DNA from 3 places in the Streptomyces sp. NPDC012935 genome. Region 2 is predicted to be linked to each of the others. Evidence: a T-box and tRNA genes for the amino acid it is inferred to sense, from the RefSeq annotation. Region 2 holds a T-box; the other regions hold tRNA genes.
What was found. The T-box of region 2 lies ahead of serS (serine--tRNA ligase). A T-box ahead of a tRNA ligase gene usually reads a tRNA of that ligase, here a tRNA-Ser.
Positions count from the first base shown of each region.

Region 1: it encodes a tRNA-Ser, which carries the amino acid that the T-box ahead of serS (serine--tRNA ligase) is inferred to sense. The anticodon was not compared.
Region 3: it encodes a tRNA-Ser, which carries the amino acid that the T-box ahead of serS (serine--tRNA ligase) is inferred to sense. The anticodon was not compared.

Region 1 is NZ_JBIBBC010000002.1:128,244-138,633, forward strand. Features, by position in the region: gene ACFY5C_RS05915 (PP2C family protein-serine/threonine phosphatase) at 1-753, shown strand, start outside; gene ACFY5C_RS05920 (MASE1 domain-containing protein) at 797-1,843, shown strand; gene ACFY5C_RS05925 (hypothetical protein) at 2,044-2,361, shown strand; gene ACFY5C_RS05930 (calcium-binding protein) at 2,429-3,232, shown strand; gene ACFY5C_RS05935 (hypothetical protein) at 3,287-4,663, opposite strand; tRNA gene ACFY5C_RS05940 (tRNA-Arg) at 5,300-5,372, opposite strand; tRNA gene ACFY5C_RS05945 (tRNA-Ser) at 5,576-5,666, opposite strand; gene ACFY5C_RS05950 (SSI family serine proteinase inhibitor) at 5,871-6,380, shown strand; gene ACFY5C_RS05955 (PAS domain-containing protein) at 6,692-10,390, shown strand, end outside.
Region 2 is NZ_JBIBBC010000036.1:20,186-30,575, forward strand. Features, by position in the region: gene ACFY5C_RS40845 (sigma 54-interacting transcriptional regulator) at 1-1,238, opposite strand, end outside; gene serS (serine--tRNA ligase) at 1,380-2,660, opposite strand; T-box leader at 2,736-2,955, opposite strand; gene pdxT (pyridoxal 5'-phosphate synthase glutaminase subunit PdxT) at 3,005-3,568, opposite strand; gene pdxS (pyridoxal 5'-phosphate synthase lyase subunit PdxS) at 3,570-4,454, opposite strand; gene ACFY5C_RS40865 (PLP-dependent aminotransferase family protein) at 4,557-5,975, shown strand; gene asnB (asparagine synthase (glutamine-hydrolyzing)) at 5,991-7,829, opposite strand; gene ACFY5C_RS40875 (D-alanyl-D-alanine carboxypeptidase family protein) at 7,929-9,248, opposite strand; gene guaB (IMP dehydrogenase) at 9,402-10,390, opposite strand, start outside.
Region 3 is NZ_JBIBBC010000002.1:143,207-153,596, forward strand. Features, by position in the region: gene ACFY5C_RS05970 (lipid-transfer protein) at 1-128, opposite strand, end outside; gene ACFY5C_RS05975 (MaoC family dehydratase) at 125-517, opposite strand; gene ACFY5C_RS05980 (bifunctional MaoC family dehydratase N-terminal/OB-fold nucleic acid binding domain-containing protein) at 580-1,533, opposite strand; gene ACFY5C_RS05985 (hypothetical protein) at 1,842-2,168, opposite strand; gene ACFY5C_RS05990 (bifunctional DNA primase/polymerase) at 2,547-3,413, shown strand; gene ACFY5C_RS05995 (hypothetical protein) at 3,488-3,919, shown strand; gene ACFY5C_RS06000 (DinB family protein) at 4,171-4,701, shown strand; gene ACFY5C_RS06005 (amphi-Trp domain-containing protein) at 4,805-5,173, shown strand; gene ACFY5C_RS06010 (VOC family protein) at 5,317-5,670, shown strand; gene ACFY5C_RS06015 (hypothetical protein) at 6,024-6,413, opposite strand; tRNA gene ACFY5C_RS06020 (tRNA-Trp) at 6,847-6,921, shown strand; tRNA gene ACFY5C_RS06025 (tRNA-Ser) at 7,181-7,267, opposite strand; gene ACFY5C_RS06030 (S1C family serine protease) at 7,425-9,014, opposite strand; gene ACFY5C_RS06035 (glycerophosphodiester phosphodiesterase) at 9,290-10,117, shown strand; gene ACFY5C_RS06040 (ATP-binding protein) at 10,288-10,390, shown strand, end outside.

The DNA.
Region 1 (10,390 bases), on a different contig from region 2:
CTCCAGCAGGCGCGCGTCGAGCTCGCCGCCGCGCTCCAGCGCCAGGTCCTCGCCGCGGAGCTCCCCGCCCTGCCCGGTCTGCAGGCGGCGGGACGGTACACGCCCGCACGAGGCGGGCTGGACATCGGCGGCGACTGGTACGACGGCTTCCTGATGCCGGACGGTTCGGTGGGGTTCGCCATCGGGGACGTACAGGGCCATGACGTCGAGGCAGCGGCGCACATGGGGCAGGTGCGGACCTGTCTGCGTGCCGTCGCGACCGCCACCACGGACCCCGCGGAGGTGCTCGAACGCACCAATGACCTGCTCGTCGCGATGGCCTCCGAGCTGTTCGTGACCTGCTCGTTCCTGCGCTTCGACCCGGGCACCGGGGAGCTGAGCGACGCCCGCGCGGGGCACGTCCCCGCCGTCTGGGCGACGACCGGCGGCCGCTGCGAGATCGTCCTGCACGACGGCGGCCTGCCACTGGGCATCCACGCCGGCGAGCACTACCCGTCGTCCCGTCGGCTGCTGACCGGCGCGGGCGCGTTCGTGCTGCTCACCGATGGTGTGGTGGAGGGCCCCGACTACCCGATCGACGACGGCATGAAGAAGGTGGCCGACCTGGTCGGCTACGCCTGCTGCAGCGACCCGGAGGAGCTGGCCGCGCAGGTGATCAAGGTGGCGGACCTCACCGGCCACAACGACGACGCGGCGGTCCTGGTGCTTCGCTACGACAGCATCGGGGACCGCACGTGGACCGGCGGAGGGTGAAGGGCATGCATGGTCGCGACGACGACCGCTGCGGTGGGCGGCGATGACCGCGGTGGCGCCCGGTGCGCGGCTCCGCCGGTACGGCGCCGAGGGCCTGCGCCTGGCTGCCGTGGCGGCGGCCTACTACGGCAGCGCCGAGCTCGGCCTCGAACAGGAACTGGTACGAGGGCAGGTCACGCCCTTCTGGCCGCCGACCGGCATCGCGCTCGTCGCCCTGATGCTCTGGGGGCTTCGCATGTGGCCGGCCGTCGCGGTCGGGGCGTTCGTGGTGAACGTGACGCTCGGACCGTCCATCCTCCCCGTGCTCGCCATCGCGGCCGGCAACACCATCGCCCCGATCTGCGCCTGCCTCCTCCTGCGCCGCGCGGGATTCCGCACCACCCTGGACCGGCTGCAGGACGCCCTCGCCCTGGTCTTCCTCGGCGCCCTGGGCGGCATGGTGATCAGCGCGACCATCGGCACGGGCGTCCTGGTGGCCGCCGACGCGCTGCCGGCCGGCGACTTCTGGGCGACCTGGTCGGTGTGGTGGACGGGCGACGCGATGGGCGTCCTGTTCATCGCCCCGCTCCTGCTGGCCGCCCGCACCGCCCGCCTGCCCCGGGACTCCCCGGTGCTGCGCGGCGCGGAGGCCCTGCTCCTGCTGGGCGGCACGGCGACGATCACCCTGGTCGCCACCCACAGCTCGGCCGACCTGCTCTTCCTGGTCGTCCCCTTCCTGATCTGGGCAGCCTTCCGCTTCCAACTCCACGGCGCCGCCCCCTGCGCCCTCACCGCATCCGTCATCGCGATCAGCGCGGGCGCCGCCGGCTCGGGCCCCTTCGCCGGCCAGGACCTCCTCGCCAAGATGGTCGTTCTTCAGGCCTTCAACGGCACCGTCGCCCTGACGACGCTCCTGCTCTCAGCAGTGATCACCGAACGGAACCAAACCCTCCAGGCCCTCCAGGACGCCTGCGACGACCTGACAGAGGCCCTGACCCAACTCGCAGCGGACCGCCCCCTCAGCAAACAGCCGCCCCGAACCGACTCGATCCACAGCTCCGGCGCGAACCCTCAACGCGCTCTCGGAGGCACCCGCCAACGGGGGGCCTAGCGGCTCGCCATGGCGTCCGCACGGACGAACGGTCAGGGATGACTGGTGGCCTCGGTCGGCCCGTCCGTATCGCATGTGACGTTTGAGCATGCAGGTGCGCTGGGAATTGCGGACAGCCCGTGTGACGGCTGTGCCTGAGTCATGGAAATGAACTGGGGGCAATGAGAGTGGCACCGCCTGCAGCGCGGCATCGGCGTTCGGTGAAGCGCCGTGCTCTTGCCGGGGTTTCGGCCGCCCCGGCGGCCGGGATCGCGGTCACCGCGACGATGGCCATGAACGCCGAGGCGGCGTGGACGTCGACGTGGAACGTGTCGGCCTCCGGCTGGACGCCCGCGCTCGCGACCGGCCTCGACGGCTACTCGATGATCGTGTGGACCCGTTCCCACAGCACCGGCAAGTTCGAGGTGCTCGGCGACGACGGCGACGGCGTGCTGGTCCTCCACCCGGTCGTCCCCAAGTCGACGCCCCCGTACAGCTACACCAGGACCAGCGCCCTCAGGTCGGTCACCGGTCCCTGACCGGCTCCGACCGCCCCGTTGCCACCCGCTCGGCGGGTTCCCACTTTGCCCTCTGTGAAGGAGACGCATGCGCAATCGCGCTGCCATCGCCCTGTTCAGTGCCGTCGCCGCGCTGGCCTGCTTCGCCGCCCCCGGTGCCTACGGGGACGAGACCCAGACCGACGTCCAGATCAGCAACGTCTCCTTCGACGGTGGCAAGAACACCGTCGTCGGTCTCTACGCCAAGACGATCACGGTTTCCGGGACCTTCACCCACCCGTCGGGTGTCCAGGACGCGGACTTCGTCCTGTGGCGTGGGCCGGATGGTGCGAACCCCTACGAGACCTACGCCGACCGCATCGTGTCGGACCAGTACTACTCCCATGCGGACTGTGTCGCCTCCAGTGCCACCACTTCCACCTGCTCGCAGACGATCTCCCTCGAACCGGACTGGAAGTACGGCGGCACCGCCCTCACCAATGCCCATGCCGGCACCTGGAAGGTCAGTGTGCAGGGGGTGGCCAATGACGACAGCTGGACCCACTCGGCGAGCTACACCACGACCCGGCTGCAGAGGCACTCCAAACTCACCGTGAACGCGGCCCCGGAACCGATCGCCAAGGGCAAGACCCTCACCGTCACCGGCAAACTCAGCCGGGCCGACTGGGACAATCTCGATTACCGGGGCTACACCAACCAGCCGGTCAGGCTCCAGTTCCGCAAGGCCGGTACCACGGCCTACACCACCATCAAGACGGTGTACACCTCCAGCACCGGCAACCTGACGGCCACGGTCCCCGCGTCCGAGGACGGCTACTGGCGCTGGAACTTCGCAGGCACCACCACCACCCCGGCCGTCAACGCGACCGGCGACTTCGTGGACGTGCAGTAACCCGGAACCAACAACAACCCCCAGGTCTGTGACCTGGGGGTTTCGCATGGAGACTCAGTCAGAGGTGACGTTGACCGTGACCGAGCCATAGGCATAGGCATGCCGGGCGTCGCCGTAGTACTGGACGGTGTACTGCACCTCGCCCTTGGCCTTCGGCTGGTCGGTGTAGTGGAACGTGCCGTCCGCGGCGACGGTCGCGGAGCCGATCAGCGTGCCCTCACCCGCCATGGGGTCGTCGAGCCGCCAGATGTCGACGGTGGTCCCCGCGCCGAAGCCCACCGGCGCCACGAGCTTTCCGGTGAGGGTGAGCTGCTGGTTCCGGGGCGACGAGGCAGGCGCTTGCACGGTGACGGTGGTGGCGACCTGCGGGTGGTTCAGGACCTGCAACGTCAGGGACGAAGAGCCGCTGGTCTCGGTGACTGCGAAGATCCGGCTGCCGTCCGGGGCCCAGGCCAGACCGCCGGGCAGGAGGGTGGTGTCGGCGTACTCGGAGGGCGCCTGGAAGTCCCAGGCGGTGTAGGCCGTGGAGTCTCCCTGCGCGAACAGCTGCACGTCGGACCAGGAGGGCCCGTAGACGCCCGCCGCTGTCGTGCCGTCGGGGGCGATCGCCACGGCGGTGGGGGACCAGTTGGTGGTCTGGATGCCGTCGTCCGCCAGGTCGGCCGTGCGCAGCACCTGGTGGTAATGAGCCGCGGCGCAGGCGAGGACGACCTGCCGGCCGTCCGGCGTCAGGGCGAGGTCCTGCAGGCTCTCGCATCCGTCCGGCCCCGGATCGACGCGCTGCACCCGGGTGTCGGCCCGACCGGTACTCACGTCGTACACCGCCACGGCGGCTGCGTTGCCGTCGGACTCGGCAGCCACGAGAGTGTTCGGATCCTGCGGCGCGGCGGCCAGGCGGGGCGAGCCGCGGAACATGTCGAGGCCCTGGCCCCGGGTGACGACCGGCTGCGCGCCCCTCAGGTCCAGGGAGCCCAGGGCGCCCCTCCACGTGTCGAGGCTGTAGCCGAACCAGACCCTGCCTCCGGCCAGCGCGAGGGACGTCGGACCGGCATAGGCACCCGCGCCGGTGCCGGTGTCGTACCTGGCGGTCTCCTGCAGAGTGACGGTGTCGATCGCGGCGATCGCACCGGCGTCGCGCAGCGCCACGTACAGCGTCCTGGAGTCGCTGGACAGCGCGAATCCCCAGGCGCCGTCCGCACCGCTGATCTGCTTGACGACCTGGCCCGTGTAGTCCGTCACGAGAACGCTGTCACCGAACGGGTCACTGAGAAAGACCTGCTGATGGGCCGCGTCGACGGCGATGTCCCGATACGAGCTGATCGGCAGTGGGCTACTGGTGTCCGCGGCGGCCGCGGTCGTTCCGAGGCCGAGGAACGAGAGGCTCAGGGCAGCGGAAAGTGCTGCTCCTTGTGCGAACTGTCTTATGCGCACGTGGTCGGTCGCTTCCTTCAGTAGAACGTCTGGAGGTGAGCTCCGCGGAAGGCACAACGAGCACAGCGGTCAGGCACTGTGCTCGTCACTGCCACTGTCATGATCGACAGGCGGCACTCCTCCAGCGCAGAGCCCGAGCCGGACGTCACACCAGGGGATCACTCAGTGCGGAGCCGGCCGGGAAGCCACCGAGCGCCGAGGGACAAGATCCCGGCGGCCGCACGGGCACTACGACCCTGGTGTTCATGGTCGTGGACACGGGGCGGGCCGGGGTCCGCGCCGTACCGGCGGTGACCGCACCGGGCAGCGCCGCGCCGTGCAGTCGTTCGTGACCGCCCTCTCCTGGCCACCCTGCTCTGGTCGATCCCCCGCCTTCAGGCCAACCACGCGCTGGGCACAGTCTCCTGGCAGGGCGAGCCGCACGTCCATGAGCGAGACGGGGATCGCGGCCGAGACCGCACACGTGACGCTAGCCCGCAGGCCCGGCCAACTCGGCGCTTGCTTGGAGAGTTGGGCCTCGGGAAGCCCAGGACGTCCAGCACGACTCCCCGGGCCGCGACGACCGCACCAACGCTCCCTGGACCAGGGCCCGGAAATGCCGAAGGCCCCGGAGTGATCCGGGGCCTTCGAATTGTGTGCACTCGGCAGGATTCGAACCTGCAACCTTCTGATCCGTAGTCAGATGCTCTATCCGTTAAGCTACGAGTGCTTGTTGTTCTGTTTTCCCGCCGCTCCCGGCCCTTCCGGCCCGCTCGCGGCGACAGGAAGAACATTACATGACTGCCGCCGCCATGTGAAATCCGTTTGCCATACCCCTTGTGACCTGCGGAAACGGTCCGATGGGGCCGGATCTCGGCGAGGCCGCAAAACGCCGAAGCCCCGGTCCGAGGACCGGGGCTTCGTGATCTAGCGCGGAGGCGGAGGGATTTGAACCCTCGATGGGCTTTAAGGCCCAAACCGCATTAGCAGTGCGGCGCCATAGACCGGACTAGGCGACGCCTCCAGCACAGCCGCCCGCGCGAGCGCGAGTGGTGCGTGCAGATGATGACACAGTCGAGCGTGCTGTCACCAATCGACCTCCACGGTACTAGGCGGGTAGGCCACAGGGCAAAGCTCTTCCCGGCGCGCTTCCCGGCACGCTTCGCGGAGCGCCGGGCAGGGAGGGGCGGGGCCGCAACGTCCGCGGAGGTGCGGCGTTAGTCAGGTCATGTTGCAGGTCAAGCGTTCCGCCCCGGCCCGGCGCCTCCGTCGGCTGCTCTTCGTCGCCGCCGGCTCCCTCGTCGCCGTCGGCGTCACCTCCGTCGCGCCCGCCGCCGCGCACGCCCAGGCCGCGCCGGTCCCCCTGGCGCCCCCGTCCCTGAAGGACCCCGGCCGCTCCGGCGACCACCTCACCGTCACCGTCCGCAACGCCGGCGGCGGTGCCGACGGGACCTTTGAGCTGTCCTGCCACCCGGCCGGCGGTGATCACCCCGACGCGGCCGACGCCTGTGCGGTACTCGAACGCGGTAGCAGGTGGGGCAGGGACACCTTCGCCCCGGCGGCGCGGGACGGCTTCTGCACCATGCAGTACGGCGGGCCGGCCACCGCCCATGTCACCGGGACCTGGGCCGGGCGCCCCGTCGACGCGCGGTACGACCGCAGTAACGGGTGCGAGATCGACCGCTGGGACCGGCTCGTGCCGCTCCTTCCCGACCTGCGGCAGCAGGGGCGGCCGTAGCCGCACGACAGCACCGCAGCGCGCCACGTCAGGGAAGCAGGGGGTCCGGTACGCCGTCGCACAGGCTTTCCATGGGGGAAGCATCGGCCCCGTAAAAGTCCCGCGAAGGTCTCGCGAAGTCCGAAGGGCGCTGGCAGGACGTCGGCACAGGCGGTCATACGTTCTGGGTCACTGCGTCGTGCGACCTCCCTCTCATCCGGCGTCGCGAGCGCAACCCCAGCCTTTAGACTCCCTCGCGTGACACGTCGCGGGCCGGTTGGCAAGATGGCCCGAGCGGTCGGCAAGGTGCGGTAACAGGGAGGAAGCGTCTCGTGAGCAGCAGGCCATCCCGAGGCGCTGCTCGCCTCGCAGCCATACTCGACGCGCTTCCCGATGCGTTGGTGCTGGTCAACGCCAATGGGACCGTCGTCAACGCCAACACCATCGCCCTGGAGGCCTTCGAGACGCCGGGGACGGCTCTGGTGGGGCGGGGGCTGCTCGATCTGCTGCCGCAGTTCGACTCCAAGCTGATCCCGGGGTCCATGCGGCGGCCCGACCACATGGATCCGCAGGGCCGGACCAAGCCGACCCGGATGATGGCCAGGCGGACCGACGGCAGCGAGTTCCCGGTCGAGGTCACGTCCGCGAATCTCGAGAACGGGCAACAGGCCTACGACGGATACGGCTACGGCGGTGACGAGCTGCTCATGCTCGTCGTACGGGATCTGACCGGCACCGTCGACACCGAGGCCGAGCTGGCGCGTTCGCAGCGGCAGACCGAGATGATCCTGCGGGCCGCTTCGGAAGGTGTCGTGGGCACCGACACCGACGGGCGGATCGTGCTCGTCAACCCGGCCGCCGCTCAGATACTGGGTTACCGGGCCAGCGACCTCGGCGGACGCGAGCTGCACACGCTCGTCCTGCACTCCCGGGCCGACGGGTCGCCCTTCCCGTACGAGGAGTCCGCGCTCGCCGACACCCTGCGCTCGGGGCGCAAGCACCGGGTGCGTGGGCAGGTGCTGTGGTCCAAGGGCGGGGACGAGGTGTCCGTCGACCTGACCACCGCGCCCGTACGCGACGGCGACCAGCTCGTCGGCGCCGTGATGACCTTCACCGACCGTCGGCCCTACGACGCCCTCGCCGAGGAGAAGACCACCGCCGAGGAGCGGCACGCCCAGGAGCTGGAGCGGCTCGCCGAGGAGCACGCCTCCGAACTGACGGCCCTGCGGCAGAAGCACGTGAACGAGGTCGAGGAGCTCCAGGAGCTGCACGCCGAGGAGCTCGCCGCGGGCGAGGATCGGTACGCCGCGCTCGGGGAGCGGGAGAAGGACCGGTACGAGGCGCTGGCGGCTCGGCATGAGCAGTTGCTGACGCTGCTCGCGGGCTCACTGCGGGGCCCGCTCGACGAACTCCGCCGTGAACTGGCCGCGCTCGCCGCGGACGACGCCGGGCAGCTGTGGCCCGAGGCCAACCAGGTGCTCCATCATCTGTCGGCCGGCTACTCCCGGATCACGACTCTCATCGACAACGTCCTCGGGTACCAGCAGCTCGACTCGGGGACCGACCAGGTCTCCCGTACGAAGGTCATGCTCGACGCCGTCGTCGCCGCGGGTGTCGACGGGGCCGTCGAGCTCATCGGGCCGGGGCGGGTGCAGTTCGCCGTGCACGCGCCGCCCATCGAGGCCGAGGTCGACCCGCAACGCCTGGCCACCGCGCTCGCGCATCTCGTCGCGGATGTCGCGGGGGTCGACGCCACCGGGAACTCGCCCGTGTCGGCGGGCGGTTACATGGACAACACCGTGGTCGTCGCCGCGGCACAGCGCGGTGAGGTCGTACGGATCGAGGTGCGTGGGCCGTATGCCGGGGGAGACCCGGTGCACGAGCCGATCGTGCGCGGGATCGTGCGGGCCCATGGCGGGGTGCTGCAGACGCACGAGGTGCCGGGGATGAGCGGCAGTGCCTACGTCCTCGAAGTGCCCATCGGGGGTGGGGCGGGAGCCGTTCCGGCCGCCCCCGTGGACGGCGTCGCGCCTGAGGTCGCTGACGGGACCGAGGGTGCCGCTGCGGCTACCGGTGCCGAGCAGGGTGGCGGTGCCGGGGGGCGACGGCGGGCCCGGCGGTCCTCCGTGGACGCCTTCCTGGACAGCGACAGGCCCGGTGCCGATTCCGCTGCCGATTCCGCTGCCGCGGAGGGCTCCGCGCCCACCGGGCGGCGGCGCAGGCGGGCAGCAGCTGCCGCTCCGGAGCTGCCCCAGGGTGCGGCGGATGCCGGCGGCGAGCCCTCCGGCGGTACCGGGCGGCGGCGTGGACGGCCTGCCGAGGACGGCGGGGACGGCGTCGCCGAGGGTGCAGTCGTCACGGCCGCCGAGCATGCGGCGGGGGCCGCGGCCACCGGGAACGGCCTGGGCGGGACCGTACCTCCGCAGGGCGTGCCCGCGCCCGGCGGACGACGCGCCCGGCGGGACGGCGGGGAGCAGCACGCTCTGCCGCCCGCCCTGCCCGCTGCCGGTTCCTCCGCTTCGGCTTCCGGGTCCGGTACGGCCGGCTCGGGCGATGCTCCGCAGCCGTCCGGGCGGCGTCGACGTGCCCTGGCCACGGCCGCCGAGCGGGGTGCCGCGCAGGCGCAGGAGGCCGGGCCTCGCCCGGTGTTCGCGCTGCCGCCCGCGGCGGCGGACCGGAGTGCTGTCAGCAGGGGGGAGGAGCAGGGCGGCGGTGAGCCGGCTGCGGCTCCCTCTCCGGCCGCGGCTGTGACGCCGGGTATCGCTGGGGCGCCGGGTGTGGCTGGGGCGCCGGGTGCCCCTGTGGCTCCGGGTGCTGTGGCTCCGGGGGCGATCCCGGCTCCTCCGCAGGGTCAGGTTCCGGGGCAGGTCCCTGCGCCCGCGCAGGTGCCGGCTGCCGGGCAGGGCATTGCTGGGGACGTTCTCGTCGACGAGGGTCGACACGATGCCGTGCCGCACGATCAGGCCGCGGACCACACCCCGCCGCAGCCGCATCCGACCAGCGCTCCGACCGGACGTCGCCGACGGGCCGTGGGCCAGCCGGTTGCGGACCAGCCCGTGCCGGCCGCCGCGCCGAACCCCGCTGCCCCGAGCCTGCCCCTCCCCGCCGAGGCGGCCCCCGGTCAGGCAGCCCCCGAGCAGGGCACCCCGGCTCAAGGCACCCCGGCCCCGCAGCCGTGGCCCGCCGCCGATGACACCCCGGACGCCGGGACTGCCGTACCGGCGAACGTCGCTGCCGGCACGCCCGTACCCCCGCAGGCCGCGCCGGGCGCCCCCGTACCGCCGAAGCCGAACAGCCCTCAGCCGGCCCAGCCCCAGCCCGCCTCGGGCACCCCGGCTCCGGGCACGCCGCTGCCTCCGGAAGCCGCGGCCGGACAGACCGAGCGGGCGGCCCAGCCGCTGCCCGCCGAAGCCGGCGCTTCGGGTGCCCCGGCCGCGCCCGTCGACCCGAACTCGACGCAGGGCCGGGCGATCAGCGTGCGGACGTTGGGGCAGGGGGTGCCGTTCACGCGGCAGGCCGCGCAGGTGCAGCAGCCGACGCCGCCCGCGCAGTCGTCGGCCACGCCTCCCCCGCATCAGACCAGCGGCGGACGGCGCCGCAAGCTGGGCACACCGCCCGACCCCGCCACGCGGCCCGGCGCTTCGCCGGAGCAGGCGGCGCGGCCGCATCCGCCGACCGAGCAGCCGGTGCCCGCACAGTCGCAGCAGTCGCTCGGCGGGCAACCCGCGTCCCAGCCCCAGCCCCAGCCGTCGCTGGCCGGGCAGTCGCGGCTGGCGCCCACGGCCGAGGCGGCCGGGCGGTCGTACGCCATAGGCGCGCCGGACGAGAACGCCGCCGAGGGGCCCGAGCCGCTGGACGGTCCGGGCGGGGCCGTCGAGGTCGCCGACACTCCGCGGCCGCAGCCGATGGACGACGAGCTTCCGCCGGAGCCGCTCGACAACCCGCGGCGGCTGCTGGTGTGGCCCGCCCCGGATGTGACGACCCAGCAGGCGCTGAGCGACCGCGGCTACCGGCCGGTCATCGTGCACTCG
Region 2 (10,390 bases):
AACTTTTCCGCTATAATTAGACGCTCGTAGGCTTCCGTTAAATCTCGTAAATGTCCAGATTGGTTGTTTTGCATGATCGATTGAGTTGAATGTTGAACATTTTTTTTAATCCTCTCTGGAACATGTTCAACAAGTATTTCATCCCCAAGCAAATTATTATATGCCGATTCAAGGGCATTTTTTAGTTCACGCACATTCCCCGGCCAATGATAGGCATAAAATAACTGAATTACTTCATTACAATAGCTTACATTTTTCTGTAGTGTATGTTCATTGTAAAATTGTATATAAAAATCAAGGATAAGTGGAATATCTTCCTTCCTTAATCTTAGCGGTGGCAAATCAATTTGAAGAACATTTAAGCGATAAAATAAGTCCTCGCGTAGCCTTTTTTCAGCTAATAGTTTGTCCACATCTTCATTGACAGTAGTAATATACCGTATATCCAAGGGCTCACCATTTAACACTTTTATATCTACCGCATGTAAAAGTTTCGCCTGCAAAGATATATCCAATAAATTAAGGTGGTCAATGAGTAGCGTCCCTCCATTAGCCTCCTGTAACTTTCCACTTTTTGCTTCATTGCCCGAGCCGTATAGCTGAGTAAATATATTATCCTCTGTTAATGTTGAGCAGTTCAAAGTAATAAACGGCTTTGTATAGCGTTCACTTTCATTGTGTATGCCTTGTGCGATTATATCTTTCCCAGTTCCAGTTTCCCCAGTTAGTAAAACTGGTGCACTTTTTTGAGCACTACGACGTGCCTTTTCAAGTTGAGTTTTCATTTCGGCGTTTGTTGTAATGTAATCCTCTAAACGATAGGTTGTATGATTATCTCGATATAATTTATGTCCCAGGAAATTGTCTAAGTATTTAATTTGCTTAGTTTCATAAAAATGTTTTGAAAATTCAATGGCACCAATGGCTTTTCCATGCTCCATAATGGGATAGGTCGAACTCAGTGATAAATAACTAAAACCGTTCAATGTTGTCAGTTGTTGTTCATAGTATAAAACTGGCTGCCCTGTTTGTATGACTTGAAAAACAGTACTTGTCTCAGGTGATAAATTTTGATAATTATCAGTCACTGTGCTGTGAAAAAATTCATCTGGTGTTAAGCCGATTTCCAATAATATATTTAAATCTGCTAAATCATAAAAGATTGCACAGCCTTTATCATCTGTAATTAAAACATTATCAAATTCACTGAAAGCCTGTGCAAATTGTTGCAATTCCATGAATTTCTCCCCCTTGTCCCCATGAATATTACCCATTATAACGAATTTTCAAAAATTATGAGAGATTTCAATTTTAGCAACACAAAAAAGCTATTTTAGAACATCCATAAAGGAATTGTCTAAAATAGCTTTATCTGTCGTTTATTTTGGTGCGATTACTTCTTTACCGCCCATATAAGGTCTTAAAACTTCAGGAATTACTACGCTGCCATCAGCTTGTTGGTAGTTTTCTAGAAGAGCAGCAACTGTACGACCAATGGCAAGACCTGAGCCGTTTAATGTATGCACATATTCTGGTTTTGCATTTGGCTCACGACGGAAGCGGATATTTGCTCGTCGTGCCTGGAAATCCTCAAAGTTAGAGCAAGAAGAAATTTCACGGTACATGTTTTGTGCAGGAATCCAAACTTCTAAATCATATTTTTTCGCTGCAGTAAAACCTAAATCAGCTGTACACATTTTTAACTTACGATATGGTAAGCCTAGTAATTGTAATACTTTTTCTGCATGACTTGTTAGTAGCTCTAATTGTTCGTATGACTCCTCTGGTTTTACAAAACGAACTAATTCTACTTTATTGAACTGGTGTTGACGAATTAAACCACGTGTATCACGACCTGCAGATCCCGCTTCTGAACGGAAGCAAGCACTATACGCTGCAAAGCCTTGTGGTAAAGCTTCAGCCGGTAAAATCTCATCTCGATAGAAGTTCGTTACTGGTACTTCTGCAGTTGGAATCATAAAATAATCTGTTTCCTCTAATTTGAATACATCTTCCTCAAATTTCGGAAGTTGCCCTGTACCTGTTAGGCTATCTCGATTAACAATGACAGGTGGTAGCATTTCCTCGTAACCATGCTCCTCTGCATGTAAATCCATCATGAATGTCATTAATGCTCGTTCTAAACGAGCACCAAGACCACGATAGAATAAGAAACGGCTACCTGTTACTTTCGCGCCGCGTTCAAAGTCTACAATTTTTAAATCCGTTGCAAGGTCCCAGTGTGCTTTAATATCAAAATCAAATGTCGGAATTTCACCCCACGTATATTCTTCAACATTGTCATCCTCTGTTGTGCCTACTGGTACAGATTCATGTGGGATGTTTGGTAAACGCATCATCATATCTTTAAAGCGCTCTTCAACATCATTTAATTGTACATCTAATTCTTTAATTTCATCGCCAACCTGACGCATACGAGCAATGACTTCATCAGCATTTTCTTTGTTGCGTTTCATAACTGAGATTTGTTCAGATACTTTATTGCGTTCTGCTTTTAATTCTTCTGTTTTGGCAATCAATTCACGACGTTTTGCATCTAAGTCTTCAAAGTCATCTAAGTTTCCCAAGTCCTCATTACGTGTTAATAACATCTCTTTAATTTCCGTGAAATTCTCACGGACGCGTTTAATATCTAACATCTTCATACCTCCAATAGTTTCTTCATGATGGAAAATCGTTGCAGCGAAATGAACACAAAAAAGCCCTCATCCCTAAAAAGGGACGAGAGCTACCCGCGTTGCCACCCTAATTGACTAGACATATTTCTGCCTAGTCCACTTATTTCATAACGGCATTTCAGCCGGCTACAGCCTACTTCATTCACTTCGACTGTGCAACTCCAGGACGGATTCACAAGTGCTTTTATCAGCTTCCACCAACCGCTGACTCTCTAAAAAAAACGTGCTTGCTACTACTTCCCATCATCGTGTTCAGTTATTTAAAATTTAAACATACTGTACTATATGAAAACAAATTTTGCAAGTCATACCATAGAGGTTACAAAATATTCAAGAATTCGTGTATCCTCTGTTAATTCGGGATGAAACGAACAACCCAATAAATGGCCATCTTGTGCCAAGATTATTTTCCCTTCATGTTGTGCAAGAATTTCAACACCTTTACCTACCGCTTCAATATGAGGTGCACGAATAAATACTGCTGGAATCCCTACACCTACTTTAGGAATATCTAGTTGTACTTCGAAGCTATCCACCTGACGTCCATACGAGTTTCTTGCTACAGTCACGTCCATCACAGCCAAATGTGGTTCATCTTCAATTAGATCCTTGGCTAATAAAATTACTCCCGCACATGTACCAAGCATCGGTAATCCTTGCTGAGCAAGTCCACGAATTGGCTCTAGCAGATCAAATCGATCCAGCAATTTTCTCATTGTAGTGCTTTCTCCACCTGGTAACACAAGTCCATCTAGGTTTCCTAAATCCTTTCTTTGTTTTACTTGAATTGCTTCACAACCAAGAGCTTCTAACATTTGTATATGCTCACGAACTGCTCCTTGTAATGCTAATACACCAATTCGCTTCATGCTACCAACCTCGCTCTTGCATACGCTCGTTGTGTCCAAGCTGTGCAATATCAATCCCCTTCATTGGCACTCCGAGCTCTTTTGATATTTCCGCAATAATCTTATAGTCTTTATAATGAGTAGTCGCCTCTACAATGGCACGTGCAAATTTTTCAGGGTTCTCAGATTTAAAAATACCTGAACCAACGAAAACGCCATCAGCTCCAAGTTCCATCATTAAGGCTGCATCAGCAGGCGTTGCCACTCCTCCTGCTGCGAAGTTTACTACTGGTAAACGACCAAGACGTTTAATTTCTCTTAATAACTCGAAAGGAGCTCCTAGTAATTTCGCCTCTGTCATTAATTCATCCTCTGTCATTCCTACGACTTTACGAACCTGTGCATTTACTTTACGAATATGGCGAACGGCCTCCACAATATTCCCTGTACCTGGTTCACCTTTAGTTCGTAACATCGAGGCACCTTCCCCGATACGACGGGTTGCCTCTCCTAAATCACGACAGCCACACACAAACGGTACTGTGTATTCACTTTTTAATAAATGGTATTCTTCATCAGCTGGTGTTAAAACTTCACTTTCATCAATATAATCAACACCCATTGCTTCTAAGACACGTGCTTCAACAATATGACCAATACGTGCTTTGGCCATCACAGGAATAGTTACAGCCCCCATCACTCCCTCAACAATACGAGGATCGGCCATGCGTGCAACGCCACCTGCTTTCCGAATATCTGACGGTACTCTTTCTAATGCCATAACTGCTACAGCACCTGCAGCTTCTGCAATTTTTGCTTGCTCTGCATTAATGACATCCATAATGACGCCGCCTTTTTGCATTTCTGCCATTCCACGCTTTACTAGCTCTGTACCTGTTTGTTTCATTTTCTAACCTCCACCTTTATGATGAAGTTTAGTATAATAGAAATTGACCATATCAAAATATCCAGTTTTTAAAATATTTATAGGGTCAGGAGGTTCCAGATCATGGATATGCTTTTATTCCAGCTTGAAAGAGATAGTGATAAACCGCTTTATGATCAGCTTTATAACGGTATTAAAGAAGCTATTATTTCTAAAAAAATAACTGTAGGAGAAAAACTGCCTTCAAAAAGAAAATTAGCTGATTTTTTAAACATTTCCCAAACAACAATTGAAATTGCCTATGCTCAGCTTTTAGCTGAAGGCTATATTATGTCCAAATCACGTATTGGCTATTTTGTAGAAGAAATAGATGAACTGCCCTACATTCAACAAGATACTGTGGCGTCCATTAATGAACATCCTAAGAAAAAGTCTTACAAAATCGATTTTAATCCAGGATCTATTGATATCGATGCTTTTCCATTTCAAACATGGAGAAAGTATGCAAAAGAGCTTTTTGACGATACCTCAAAGGAGCTATTATTAACAGGGGAACCACAAGGTGAACTGTCTTTACGCACAGAGATTGCTAATTATTTATATCAATCCCGTGGTGTTGTATGCCACCCTGAACAAATTGTTATTGGTTCAGGGACGGAGCAGCTCCTCCCTATGATTCTCCGTCTTTTTAGTGAGGACACCAGCTTTGCATTAGAAAACCCAGGATACCCTGCCGTCCATCGAATGTTTTCGCAGCATAAACGAAAAGTTTATCCAATTGCAGTTGATGAAGAGGGCATAATTATTCATGATCTTGAAGAAACAAATGCTAATGTTGTGTATATTACACCCTCACATCAATTCCCAACTGGGGCTGTATTATCTGCTACAAGACGAGCACAAGCTTTAAATTGGGCGGCACAAAGCACCTCTCGTTATATTATTGAGGATGATTATGATTCGGAATTTCGTTATGCTGGAAAACCAATTCCTGCCCTACACGCATTAGATCGAAACGATAAAGTTATTTACATGAGTACTTTTACTAAATCTTTAATGCCATCCTTGCGAGTAGCTTATTTTGTACTTCCACCTAAACTACTTGCTACTTATAACGATGTCTTTAATTATTATTCATCAACGGTGCCTCGTTTTGATCAGCATATTGTAGCAAATTTTATGGGTGATGGGCATTTTGCAAAGCATCTCAATCGTATGCGTAAAATTTATCGTAAAAAACATGATAAACTAACTTCTATTTTAGAAAAATATTCATCATCCATTAACATTACTGGTGAACAAGCGGGTATGCATATTTTATTAGAGGTTCAACACACATTTTCAGAAAAACAATTACAACAGCTCGCGTCTCAAGCAGAAATCGGTATTTATCCATTATCAGCCTATAGACTAGATCACTATGAATCTTCACAAGCTCAATTTTTATTAGGTTTTGGAGGGATTCCCGTACAAGCAATCGAATCATCCATTGAGCAGTTGATGGATTGCTGGAGTATACAAAAAAATGACCCATCTACGTAGATGGGTCGTTTTATATTAAGTCTCAATTAATTGAATTTGATAATGCTCAAACCAAGTATGAATTTGCCCTAGATAAGCTAAAAGCTGGGGACCTGCCATTAATTGCCCATACCACGGAACCTTAAAAGAGCTACCTCCCGATTCAATTAACTCCGCAAGCTTTTGTCGTTCAAATAGTTCATGCAAAATTGAATTTTTATCATGTAGAATTTCCTTCAACCATTTTTGCACTCCTGCTGTATAGATAGGATGATATGTTTTTGGATAAGGATTTTTTTTACGATATAACACTTCATTCGGCAATAGATGTGCCATTGATTTTCGAAGTAATCCTTTTTCTATTCCATCTAAATTCTTCATTTCCCACGGAATATTCCAGGCATATTCTACAAGCCGATGATCTGCAAAAGGGACACGTACCTCTAAACTTGCCCCCATACTCATACGATCCTTCCGCTCTAATAATGTTTGCATAAACCATAGCATATTTAAGTAGGACATTTCACGATGCTTTGCCTCTGCTAGACCTTCTCCATCTAGCAAAGGAACTTCAGCTATTGTTTGTGTATATAGTTGTTGTGCATAGGCTTCAATTTTTAATTTTTTGTTCCACTTCTCTTGGAGTAATGCACTTCTTTCAGACAATGAACGGATCCAAGGGAAACCAGTAGTCCTATCTTTAAACCATGGATAACCACCAAAAATTTCATCTGCACACTCTCCTGATAGCGCTACAGTAAATTCCCTTTTTATTTCACGACAAAACCATAATAACGAAGAATCTACATCTGCCATACCTGGGGAATCACGAACAATGACCGATTCCACTAATAAATCAATTAACTGTTGCTGAGTGATTTCCTCTGCGTGGTGAGCTGTCTTGAAAGTTTCTGACATTTTTTGAATCCAGTACGTATCCGTGGAGGTCTGGAAAGAATGTGGGTTAAAGAAGCGCTCATTGTCTTCATAATCAATAGAATACGTATGCAATTGATGGTTTTGCTGTTGGAATCTATTTGCTGCAATGCCTGTAATAATACTGGAATCTAGTCCTCCTGAAAGAAACGTACAAATGGGTACATCCGAAACTAGCTGACGTTCTATAGCATCCGTTAACAAAAAACCAACATGTTCAATTGTTTCTCCCAATGTTTCTTCATGTCTACGACTTTGTAGTTGCCAATACGGCCACTTTCTTAAACCTTCTTCTCTAGAGAATCGCATAGCATAGCCAGGTCGTAATTCTTCAATATTTTGAAAAAGGGTTTTACCTGGCGCTCTAGAAGGTCCTACAGCCATCATACTTGCCAACCCTTCAACGTTTACACATGCTTGAACCGTGGGGTGTGCTAGCAGAGCCTTCACCTCAGATGCAAAAAGTACACCTTCTTGTTGCTCTGTATAATACAAGGGTTTTACGCCTAGTCGGTCTCGACACAAAAATAAAGACTGTGTTTGCTCATCCCAAACACCGAAGGCAAAAATACCATTTAGAAATTCTACACACTGCTCTTTCCATTCAATATAGGCAGTTAATAGTACTTCAGTATCCGATTGTGTTGTAAAGCTGTGCCCTCTTTTTTGAAGTTCCTTACGTAGCTCCTCTGTATTATAAAGTTCGCCATTATATGTAATGACATAGTTCAAACCATCATGGATTTTTTTCATTGGCTGTTTGCCACCGATTAAATCAATAACAGCCAACCGTCGATGGCCAAATGCAATATGCTCACTACACCAAATATTTTCATCATCTGGCCCTCTCTTATTTAATGTTTGCGTCATCGATTTTAATATTGTGTCACTTGTTCTTAAGTCCTTTTGAAAACTAGCCCAGCCTGTAATGCCACACATTTAGCCACATCCTTTCGCCTATTAGCGTATGCTATAGCGTGTAAAAATGTGAAAAAGCACATGAATGCTTAAGTGCATTCATGTGCTCGTATTTAAATATTAAAACAATCCACCAACAAAGTCTGTAATGCCTCCCCATAAATTACCGAAGAAGTTACCTACACCTTGGAAGAACAATGAGATACCGCTAGCACGCTCTACAGCCTCTGTTGTGACAACATCGGATGAAATATCCTTGCCATCAATAAAGCCGTAATCTGTGCCTTCTGTGCGTTCAATAACGACCTTTCCTACAACAGTGTCTTTTTTAACGTCTGCCTCTAAACTCTTTTTATCTAAAACCAATGTAGGTTTATATAAGTCTTTATCAGAAGACTTAATCATAAATGAAATTGGTTCTTTTACTGCAATCGATACTTTGTCTTCTTTACCTTTTGTCACTTTAACTGTTTTGTGATCTTTGAATGTATAGTTCCCTGGTAAAATTTCTTGCTTTGAGAATTGTGAAAAGCCGTAGTTAAATAATTTCGCTGTGGCATCAAAGCGAGCTTCATAGGACCCTTGTCCATTTGCATCAACAGCTTTCATTACAACTGCAATCAAACGAGTACCGTTGCGCTCTGCAGTACCTGTGAAGCAGTGACCTGCAAAGTTTGTTGTACCTGTCTTTAATCCATCTACACCTTGATATTCATACACTAATCCCGGTAACATAAAGTTCCAGTTAGACATTTTAATTGCATCTTCTGTTCCTTCACGGAATGTCTTTTTTGCAATTTTAGATGTTTCTAATACCTTTGGGTGATCTTTTAATAAATGATATGCTAATTTTGCTACAGATTTTGCAGGCATCACATTCTCATCTTCTGGGCCTGTGCCTGATGGATGCATACCAAATAAATCAGCATTATTAAGACCAGTAGAGTTGACAAATTTATAGCCCTCTAAACCAAGTTCTTCTGCTTTTTTATTCATTAACTTTAAAAATTCAGTTTCAGAACCTGCGATCGTTTCAGCAATAGCTACGGTTGCTGCATTTGCTGAATAGATTGCCATTGCCTCATATAACTCACGAATCGTATAAGAGCCATCTCTACGTAAAGGTACATTACTTAATGCACGATTTTGAGACATACGATACGTATAATCTGTTACGTGATATTCTTGATCCCATTTAACTTTCCCTGCATCAATCGCGTCCAATAACAGGTATTCAGTCATCATCTTTGTCATACTTGCAATACCTAGTGAAGTATCTGCATTTTGTTCAAATAAAATTTTCCCTGAATCTGCATCAATTAAAATCGCAGCATCCACTGTTAATCCTAAATCTGTTTCCGCATTTGCCTTTGCAGGAATACCTGCAAAAATACTAAATAATAAAACAGGAATTAGGAGTAAGCGTAATACGGTGTTCATTTTCTTTTTCACCTTTAAAGCCCTCCAAAAAATAATCTTGTCCTCGACATTTTATCATAGATAACAACAAACGTGTTGACTCTCTACCATAAAAAAATGCTCTCGCGCCATCTTTGTAGACGATGCGAAAGCATAAAAGTTGCAAGTAATATATTACATGGAATAGTTTGGTGATTCTTTTGTAATCTGTACATCATGTGGATGTGATTCACGAAGACCAGCACCTGTCATTCTAACAAATTGTGCATTCTCGCGTAGGTGCTCCAGATGTGGAGCTCCACAATAACCCATACCAGCGCGAATACCACCAATCAGTTGGTAGATTGTATCAGCTAATGGTCCTTTATAAGGAAGACGGCCTTCAATACCTTCAGGTACTAATTTTTTTGCATCCTCTTGGAAGTAACGATCTTTAGAACCTTTTTCCATTGCGCCAATAGAACCCATACCACGATAAACTTTAAAGCGACGGCCTTGGAAGATTTCTGTTTCTCCAGGAGATTCAGATGTACCTGCTAGAAGAGAACCAAGCATTACAACGTTGCCTCCAGCTGCTAAAGCTTTTACGATATCACCAGAGTATTTAATACCACCATCAGCAATTATTGTTTTACCTAGCTCACGAGCTACTGTAGCACAATCATATACTGCTGTAATTTGTGGTACACCTACACCTGCTACAACACGTGTAGTACAAATAGAACCAGGACCGATACCTACTTTAACAACATCTGCTCCTGCTTCAAATAATGCACGTGCGCCTTCTCCAGTAGCAACATTACCAGCGATGATTTCTAGCTCAGGGTAAGTCTCACGGATTGAGCGAATTGTTTGTAATACGCCTTCTGAATGACCATGGGCCGTATCGATTACAACAATGTCAACTTGTGCTTCAACAAGCTTCTCAATACGTACCATCGTATCTTTTGATACACCAACTGCCGCGCCTACTAATAAACGGCCATGTGTATCTTTCGCAGCATTCGGGAATTCAATCACTTTCTCGATATCCTTAATTGTAATAAGTCCAGTTAATCTACCTTCTTCATCTACAATTGGAAGCTTTTCGATTTTATATTGTTGAAGAATTTTTTCAGCATCCTCTAAAGTCGTTCCCACTGGTGCTGTAATCAAATCTTCTT
Region 3 (10,390 bases), on a different contig from region 2:
AGCGCTGCCCGCACCGCTTCCACCGCCAGCCGCAGCTCACTGCGCCCCGAGTCCTTGGAGAACTCGGTGGCCCCGACACCGACGATCGCCGCCCGCCCGGCGAGGGCGTCCCGCGCCCGCACGCTCATGCCGGGCCCTCCGGCACGGTCACCGTCACCGTCCCGGTCACGTGCTTGCCGATGCCGTTCGCGCCGGTCACCCGAACCGTCGCCGTGCCGCCGTCGACTGCCTCGACCTTGCCCGTCAACACCATCGTGTCTCCCGGGTAGTTGGGCGCTCCGAGACGAATGGCCACCTTGCGCAGGACGGCTGTCGGTCCGAAGTGGTCCGTGATGTAGCGGCCGACCAGGCCGTTCGTCGTCAGGATGTTCATGAAGATGTCGGGGGAGCCCTTCTGGCGGGCCAGCTCCGCGTCGTGGTGCACGTCCTGGTAGTCGCGTGAGGCGATGGCGCCGGCGACGACCAGCGTGCGGGTGATCGGGACCTCCAGCGGAGGCAGTTCGTCACCGGCCTTCATGTGCCTCCCTCTCACTCCCTCACCGCCCGTCAAGCGCCTCCCCGTCACTCCCTCACCGCCCGTCATGTGTCCGCCCCCTGCATCCCCTCGGCCTCCTGAACGCGCCAGACCGGCAGCGCCAACTCCTCCTCGTACTCCTGGAATTCGAGCCGCACCGGCAGCCCGATGCGCACCTTGTCGTACGGCACCCCCAGCACGTTGCCGATCATCCGCACCCCTTCGGCCAGTTCGATCAGGCCGACCGCGTACGGAGGATCGAAGGCGGGGAACGGGGGGTGGTGCATCACGACGTACGAATAGACCGTCCCCTCGCCACTCGCCTCGACCGTGTCCCAGTCCGGCCCGCCGCAGGCGTTGCAGCCGGGCAGCCAGGGGTGGCGGAGGGTGCCGCAGCCGGTACAGCGCTGGATGAGCAGTCTGTGCTGCTCCACGCCCTCCCAGAAGCCGGCGTTGTCGCGGTTGACGACGGGGCGAGGGCGTGCGGGCTTCTGCCGCCGGTCCGGCTGTGATGGCTGCTCCCGCCCTGCCCGACGTATGGGCGCGTACTTGAGGATGCGGAAGCGGTGGGTGCCTACGAGGTCGGGGCCGACGCGGATGTCCATGCGGGTGGTGACGAAGTACCCCGTGCCCAGCTTCGTCGTCTTCTTCTCCGAGATCGACTCGATCACCGAGTCGAAGGTGATCTCGTCCCCCGGGCGCAGGGGCCGTAAATACTCCTGCTCGCAGTCCGTGGCGACCACCGAGGTGAAACCCGCCTCGTCGAGCAGGCCGAGCAGGTCGTCGTACGCGTGCGTGCGTCCCGTATGGCCGACGAGGCCGCTCATGGTCCACGCCTGGAGCATGGTGGGCGGCGCAATGGCGTCCGGTCCCGAGTACGCCGGGTTGGTGTCGCCCATCGCCTCGCACCAGTGCCGGATCATGGGCATATTGACGGGGTCCCTGCCGGCGCGGGCCACGGCGGCGCGCCGCCCCTCGTAAGCCTTGAGCCGCGTCGCGAACTCGTCTCCCGCTTTCACCTCATGGCTCACCACCGACTCGTAGCTCACCGTCGCCACCCCTCGTCCTCATCGCCCCACGGCGCATCGCACTGACACTTCTGGTACACCGCGACCGCCGATCCGGTTCCCACCACTTCTCGGGAACGTCCACGAGGCCCTACGAAGGTTTCTGACTGTCCGTCAGATACGACACACTGTCAAGGCCGCAGAAAACGCCTGTGCGGCGGTACCGAAGTACCGCCGCACAGACGCGTTGCACCTACAGAGCACACCCCACACAGTCCGAGGAGGCCGGTGCCTGAGCACGGGGCACCGACCCCCTCAGCTCACCACCAGAGCGGCGTGAAGTTGACGGACGTGTTGTCGTTGCCCTGGTTGACGGAGGTGAACGCGGAGCCGTTGACCTGGGCGGTGTTGCTCTGGTTCGAGGCGCCGGAGCCGGTCGCCTGCTGCTGGGTGGTGGACGAGGTGCCGTAGTTGTCGCCGCCGACCCCGCTGCCGATGAGGCCCTGAGCGGCGGTCGTGACAGCCGCGCTGGATCCGTCGTCCGCGAAGGCGCCGTTGTCCGCCGTCGCGACGCCGGCGAAGAGGGCGGCGGCCAGCGGGAGTGCGGAGACGGCGGCGATGACGCGGGCGGTACGGATGCTTGCCATGTTTGTTCCTCCAGAACAGGTGCGCCCAGGCTCCCCGCCGGACGCATTGGTGGTGCATGAAGTACTGCTCGTTCCCGGGCAGTTGGCCGACCGCCCCGGAGTTCTGCACGACGTCGCGAGATCAGAGTTGCCCACCGAATCCCCGGCGAACCACCCCGGAAGCCCCTATTCGCCCTGAAGCGTGATGACAAGTCGATAAACCCCTTTCGCCACTTCCAACTCCCAAGACAGGGCAGTACGGGCAGCTCCGCCCCAAGCCCCACAAGGGAGGAAAGGTTCCCGCGCACTTCCGGCCAATCCCTGCCGACCGGCGGGTCGCCCGGCGAGTCACACCCTCCCCCTCTTTCTTTTTTCGAACACACGTACGAACATAGAGGCATGGCCACCACCGACCGGCAGGCCACGACGCTGGCCCTCGCACACGCCCTGTCAGCCGCCGAACGCGGACTGGCCGTCATCCCCCTGTCCCGGACGAAGCTCCCGGCCCTGCGCTCCCCACACCGCGACGACCCCGATCCCGCGCCCTGCCACGGCGAGTGCGGCCGCTTCGGACACGGGGTCTACGACGCCTCCACCAACCCGGCCCGCATCCGCGAACTCTTCGCCGCCGCCCCCTGGGCCACGGGCTACGGCATCGCCTGCGGCCTGCCCCCGCACCACCTGATCGGCATCGACCTCGACACCAAGTCCGGTACGGACTCCTCCGCCGCCCTGCGCGAACTGGCCCTGCGCCACCTGTTCACCATTCCGCCCACGGTGGTCGTCCTGACCCCCAGCGGCGGCCGCCACCTCTGGCTGACCGGCCCGGCCGACGTCGTCGTCCCCAACTCGGCGGGGCGCCTCGCACCCGGCATCGACATCCGAGGCGCCGGCGGCTACCTCGTCGGCCCCGGCTCCCGCACCGACCACGGCACCTACAGCACCGCTCCCGGCACCTCCCACATAACCCCCGCACCCTGCCCGCGCGCCCTCCTGCGCCTTCTGCTCCCCCCGCCCCGTACGCACCACTTCACGCCCCCGTCGGCCGGCGACCACGGCCAGGGGCTCGTCCAGTTCGTGCTCGCCGCCCATGAGGGCCAGCGCAACACCCGCCTGTTCTGGGCTGCCTGCCGGGCCTACGAGGACGGCATCGGCCCCGCCCTCGTCGACCCCCTTGTCGAGGCGGCACTCAACACCGGCCTGACCGAACGCGAGGCCCGCGCGACGATCGCGTCGGCGGCGCGGATGACGAGGCACCGGCCCTGACGGGCGCAGCCGCCCGACCGAGGCCTCGAAAAATGCACGGGAGCTCGATGCACCACCGCCCTAGAGTGCCGACCATGTCGCTGACCCGAGTCGTCCTCACGTCCGGCCGCTCGCTCGACCTCGCCGAGCTGCGGCTCTCCTCGACGTACGGCGGAATGCTGGAGGGCTACCCGTGCAGGCTGGTCAACGACATGAAGATCAAGGGCCTCGTCCACACCGCGGAACGTGCCCACCCGTCCGCGCCGGTGCACCTCGTGCCGCCGCCACGCGACTATCCCGACCAGTACGCGGGTGCGTTCGGCCCCGTCGAGGTGCTGCCCTCCGTGGCCTGCGTCGGCGCCTTCCACTCCACGGCCCTCGACCGCGACCGCGACCCGGTCCTCCACCGCTCCGCTCTCACGATCATCTGGTTCCAGCCGACCACGCACGTGCCGTACGGCTGCGATGCGGAGGAGGCGCTGCGCGAGGTGGATTGGGAGGGGCTGGCGCGGGACTACGAGCTCTAGGGATCGCGGTCTCCGGCACGCTACGACCTCCAGCGTTCCAGCGTGCTACGGCCCGTCACGCCCTACGGCCTCTCGCGGGCTACGGGCTCTCACGTCCTACGGCCTCCCGCGGGCTACGGTCTCCACGTCCTACGGCCTCTCGCGCGCTGCGGGCTCTCGCGCCCTACGGCCCTGAAGGCAGCCCTCCCGGGGTAGCGGGGGTGGGGAAATCGGCTTGCCCCGCGGGGGAGCCCCTGTGCCAAGGTCGGCCGATGAGCGTTTCCCGACGTGACCTGCTGCGCTGGCAGTTCGATCTGACCTGGGCGTTGTTCGAGTACCACCTCGAGCGGCTCCGGCCCGAGGACTTCCTGTGGAAACCGGGGCCGCACTGCTGGACGGTGCGCCGGGCCGACGACGGCACCTGGGTGCCGGACTGGGCAGAGACGGAGCCCGAACCGGTCCCGGTGCCGACGATCGCCTGGGTCAGCTGGCACATCGGCTGGTGGTGGAGCGTGGCCACGGACCATCTGCGAGGACGCCCGCCCCGGGAGCGGACCGACGTCGCGTGGCCCGGCGACGGCACGGCAGCCGTCGCCTGGCTGCGCGACCTGCGCGCGGACTGGCTGACAGCACTGGAGGGGCTCGACGACGCGGATCTCGACGCCACGGCGCCGTTCCCGTGGCCGAAGGACCCGCAGTACACCGTCGCCCACATGATCGGCTGGGTGAACGCCGAGCTGATGAAGAACGCCGCGGAGATCGGGCAGTTGAGGCTGCTGCGGGCGAGCCGTACGGGCGGCTGACCTGGGATTTCACTGCACGTCGCCACGAGATGTCCAACTCGGCCCGCACCCCCAGAATGGGCATTACCGGGTGTTTTGTGCGCTGGATCGGATCGGAGACGCCATGACGGACCTCAAGTTTGAGCAGAAGCGCTCCCTCTCCCGCCTGGAGGCGGCTGATCAGCTCGCGGCGCTCGCGGCCGCTTTGCGGCAGGGCGGGGACGCCGAACTGGAAATCGATCCCTGGAAGTTGAGTCTGCGGATCCCTGCCGACCTTCACAGTGAGATCGAGTTCGAGGTCGAGGATGGGGAGATCGAACTCGAGATCGAGCTCAAGTGGCCGATCACACCGGCCGCGCGGTCGGCGTCGTCGCCGCCGACAGAAGAGCGGGCCGCCACGAAGCGGACGACTGCGAAGCGGACGACTGCGAAGCCGGCCACAGCAAAGCGATCCACCGCTGCCGGGAAGCGGGCCGGAGCGAAGCAGTCCTGAACTCGGCGGCACCGCGCTTCGCAGCGCAGCACGTGAGAGCGGCGAGCGGCGAGCGGCGAGCGGCGAGCGGCGAGCGGCGAGCGGCGAGCGGCGAGCGGAAGGAACGCCTGTTCTCGAAGTCACGGTGTGCCTAGGCTCGGCACATGACCTTGGAATGGGAACAGGTAATTGTTCACTCGGCGGATCCGGTGACCTTGGGGCAGTGGTGGGCCACGGCTCTTGGTTGGGTTGTGGTCCACTCCGATGACGACGAGTTCGAGATCCGCCCGGAGCCGGATAGCCTGCCAGGGTTGGACTTCGTCCGGCTTGATGAGGCCAAGAAGGCCAAGAGCCGTCTGCATCTCGACTTCAGGCCTGATGACCAGGACGCCGAGGTGGCACGCCTCGAGGCTCTCGGCGCGAAGCGCGTGGACATCGGCCAGGGTGACCAGTCGTGGGTCGTCATGGCAGACCCTGAAGGCAACGAGTTCTGTGTCCTTGCCCAACGGCGTAAGTGAAAACCGATGAGGGCACGCGTGGCCGTCAACGCCCCCGCCGATAGGCCAGGACGATCCCGACCGTAGCCAGCACCGCGACCACGACAACGAACCAAGTGGGCATTGAGTCAAGCCCCTTGTAGGCGATCGGGACGGTCACGGACATCGGACCCCCTTGGGCGGCAACCATCTCCGAGTGCCCACGGCCAAGCTCGAGATGCTTTGCCCGGAGGCATCCCCCGCGACGTGCAGGTGTCGCGCACGAGAACGGCCCCTGACCCCTTCACCCGGTCAGGGGCCGTTCACCAGCTTCTGCCAAGGTCAGACCGGCGAACCCGCGCCGCCGCAGTCGCAGCCACGCTCGCCGTGCTCGCTCAACCACCAGTCACAACAGGAACGATCACTGCGGCGGCAGCAGACAGCAGGCCCCCTACAGCGAGAGCGCCGTTGAACTTCTCTTTGGCCGTTGGGAACACGGAGCGGCTGACGTTTCCCACCTTGCTGCGCAGGACGATCATCTTGATCTTCTGCCACCTGTGCTGACGCTTCGAGCAGCCCATCAACACGCCGTAAGCGTTGTTGCGGCAGTAGGTCTGCCCGTCTCGGTTGACGGCTCCGCACCAGACCGGCACCTGGAAGGCGGCATAGGCCGAGACACCGACTGACAGAGCCGCGATCACCGGCAATGCCCATTGCTGGCTCCAGGCAACGACCAAGGCAGCAGCCACCATGTATCCCCAGTACAGACGCACTACTTTCCCCATGGGCACGCAGAGTATCGGCGCATATGCGCAGCGCATAGGCGTGAATTGGACAGGCGCCTGTGCGGGCCCTGACCGCGTCGCCGGCCACGGACGTCACAAGTGCGGGCGTCCCAGAGCGGGTTGTGCACTTCGGGAGAGCCGATCCCTTGCCGTCCGAGCCATGCATCCGCCGTTGCCGCCACCTGGTCATCGCGGCCGACGACCGGCGCCGCCAGCCGTATTGCCGGGCAGCAACGCTCGCGTTTGAGTGGCCGAGCCGGTGATCCAGCGGTTGCGCTGAGACTCCGGGATGGACAGGACCCCGTTCGCGAGTGCCGAACGAGCTGGGGCATGCGCGGGGAACCCCCACCCCGTCTGCCTTTCCCGTCCGCGTCGCGCCAGGGGAAGGTGATGGCTTGGCAGATCCGTCAGCCGCAACGATCGCGGCCAAGGGCGGGACGTAGCGCAGTGGTCGACGCGAGCGGTCTCCAGAACCGCGGGGACGCCGGTTCGAATCCGGTCGTCCCGCCCCCTTGAGCGATCACGAAGCAACCCTCGGTTCGAGTGGCGGCGTTAGCGAGCAGTCCAACCGTTGAGGGCGATCCGCCCCGTCTCGCGCTCTCTCTACACGCCAGTCGGATCAACAGCAGCCATGGCCAGAGGCTATGCGTGCCATGCCCCTGTCGTGCCCGCTCGACCGGGGAGCCACGGGGAACACCGGGGGCCAGCGGTGCCTGGACATGCCAACGGCCCCTGACCGATCCAGCAGGTCAGGGGCCGTTCACATGCGGTGGGTGTGGGATTTGAACCCACGGTGACATCGCTGCCACGACGGTTTTCAAGACCGTTCCCTTAGGCCGCTCGGGCAACCCACCTCGGCCCCGGCCCACCTGCGCCGGAGCGGCTACAGCCTACCGGCAGCGCGGGCTATACGGAGTGCGTGGTCCACATGGGGCCCAATGGCTCCGCCGTCAGGATGGGTTGGTCGGGCGGAGCCGGTCGTACGCGCGCGTGGCCGCGTGGCCGTCGGTGTCAGCTGTCGCCCGTGCGGGAGCCCAGGGTCAGGTCGACCGTGTGGGACTGGCTGCCCCGTTCGTAGGTGATCGTGACCTTGTCGCCGGGCTTGTGGGTCCAGATCTCGCCGATCAGGGTCGGGCCGGAGTCGATCACCCGGTCGTCGAGCTTGGTGATGACATCGCCGGGCTTGAGGCCGGCCTTGGCTGCGGGGCCGCCCGCCTCGACCGCGTCCGACCCGCTGGCACCCTGCTCGGTGATCTTGGCGCCGTCGGTGGTGTCCTCCAGGGAGACGGAGGCGCCGATCTTGGCGTAGACCGGCTTGCCGGTCTTGATCAGCTGCTGGGCGACGTACTTGGCCTGGTTGATCGGGATGGCGAAGCCGAGGCCGATCGAGCCGGACTGGCTGGTGCCGCCCAGGCCGTTGGCGGCGGACTGGATCGCGGAGTTGATGCCGATGACGTTGCCCTGCGCGTCCAGCAGCGGGCCGCCGGAGTTGCCGGGGTTGATCGAGGCGTCCGTCTGCAGGGCGCTCATGTACGAGGCGTTGCTGCCGGTGCCGTCGCTGGAGGCCACCGGGCGGTTCTTGGCGCTGATGATGCCGGTGGTGACCGTGTTGGACAGGCCGAAGGGGGCGCCGATCGCGATCGTCGAGTCGCCGACGGCCACCTTGTCGGAGTCGCCCAGCGTGAGCGGCTTGAGGTCCGACGGGGCGTTCTTGAGCTTGATGACCGCGACGTCGTAGCCCTGCGCGTTGCCCACGACCTCCGCGTCGTACTTCTTGCCGTTCGCGAAGGTCGCCGTCAGCTTGCCGCCGTCGACCGCGTCGGCCACCACGTGGTTGTTGGTGACGATGTGGCCCTCGGTGTCGAAGACGAAGCCGGTGCCGGTGCCACCCTCGCCGCCGCTGCTCTCCGCCTGGATGGTGACGGTGCTCGGCAGCGCCCTTGCGGTCACGCCCGCTACGGTGCCCGGGTCGCGCTTGACGGAGCCGCCGCTGTCGGGGGCGGAGACGGTCGTCGAGGAGGTGTTCTCGTTGTTCTTGGCCAGGGTGTAGCCGAGACCGCCGCCCAGGCCGCCTGCGACCAGCGCGGCGATGAGGACCCCGGCGAGCAGTCCGCCCCGCCCGCGGCCGGACTTGGGCTCCGGCTGCTGGTAGGCCGTACCCCAGCCGGAGCCCCCACCGAAACCACCGGCACCGAAGCCACCCGCACCGGCACCACCCGTGGCGGCACCGCTGTCGGCGTACGACGGTGTGCCGGGCGGCGGCGGGGGCGGCCAGGACGCGTCAGGGGCAGAGCTTTGCGGAGCAGGAGCAGGAGCAGGAGAAGGGGCGGAGTCAGGCGCCGGGGCCGGCTGCTGGGCTCCGTGCGAAGCGGACTCGGCGGCGGGCGGCTGAGAGCCCTCGGCGGCCCTGTGGGCGTAGGGCTCGGTGCCGGTCGAGACCGCCGGGGCGTCACTCGGCACCGGAGGGATCTGAGCGGTCGGGGCGTCGCCGCCCTCGGGAACCGGGCGCTCCTGGGACGCCGGAGCAGCAGGAGCATCCACCGGCACAGGGGGTGCGGACGGGGCCGGGGGTACCGCGGCGCCCTCGTTCTCGGTGCTCACAGCTTCTCTCCTCGATCCACGGCTGTTGATATCGGTCGCACTCGGTCACGCCCGTTCACGCTGGCCAGTAATTGTCGGCTGTCGGCGCTTCAGCTGTGCATGGCTTTTTGTATGCCGTCAGCTTTTCCCACGGGCCGTCAGAGCACCATAAGCGGTCGCTGTGGGTTCGCGGCCACTCTTTATATAGGTCATGTGCGACTAAACGAGCACAATCCGAGTGTCTTTACGACTCCTCCGGTCGCACGTCTACCCCCGCTCGGTGGCACCATGACGCGGTGACCCACGCACGGCAGCAGCAGATCCAAGTCGTCGCCCATCGCGGAGCCTCCGAAGACGCCCCCGAGCACACCCTGGCCGCGTACAAGAAGGCCATCGAGGATGGCGCGGACGCCCTTGAGTGCGACGTACGCCTCACCGCCGACGGTCACCTCGTGTGCGTCCACGACCGTCGCGTCAACCGTACGTCCAACGGCCGCGGCGCGGTCTCGGCGCTGGAACTCGCCGAGCTCGCCGCCCTGGACTTCGGCTCCCGCAAGAACCGTGACTCATGGAAGAACCGTGCCGAGGAGCCGGACTGGGAGTTCCGGCCGGAGGACCCCGAGGACACCTCCGTACTCACTCTGGAGCGGCTGCTGGAGCTCGTCGCCGACGCGGGGCGGCGCGTGGAGCTGGCGATCGAGACCAAGCATCCGACCAGGTGGGCGGGGCAGGTCGAGGAACGGCTGCTGCTTCTGCTGAAGCGGTTCGGGCTCGACGCGCCCACCTCGGGCGCCGAGTCCCCGGTGCGCGTCATGAGCTTCTCCGCGCGCTCACTGCATCGCGTGCGTGCCGCCTCGCCCACGCTTCCCACGGTCTATCTGATGCAGTTCGTCTCACCGAGGCTGCGGGACGGACGCCTGCCCGCCGGCGTCCACATCGCGGGCCCTTCGATCCGGATCGTGCGCAGTCACCCGGCCTACGTGGAGCGACTGAAGCGGGCCGGCCACCAAGTGCACGTCTGGACCGTGAACGAGCCACAGGATGTCGATCTCTGTGTAGAGCTCGGCGTCGACGCCATCATCACCAACCGCCCGCGCGCGGTGCTGCGCCAGCTCGGCCGCTGAAAACTCGGGGCACACGGGGAAACCCCTAAAACCCCTACAACCACTGCGCAACCCCTTGACCTCATAGCCCCTCCAGCCCCATCCTCCACTCTCGGCCACACCTACGAATTCCAGCCATCCCGATTACAGGGAGTGCTCCGGCGCGTTCGTTCCGTATTCGATCGTTCTGAATGCGTCCCCGGACCTTGGTTGGCCGGTTTCCGGTACAGGCCAATGGGGCATCCACACCGTGGCGTGGGGCAAAGGAGGTCTCGGGGGTGGCGTTGGTGGTGG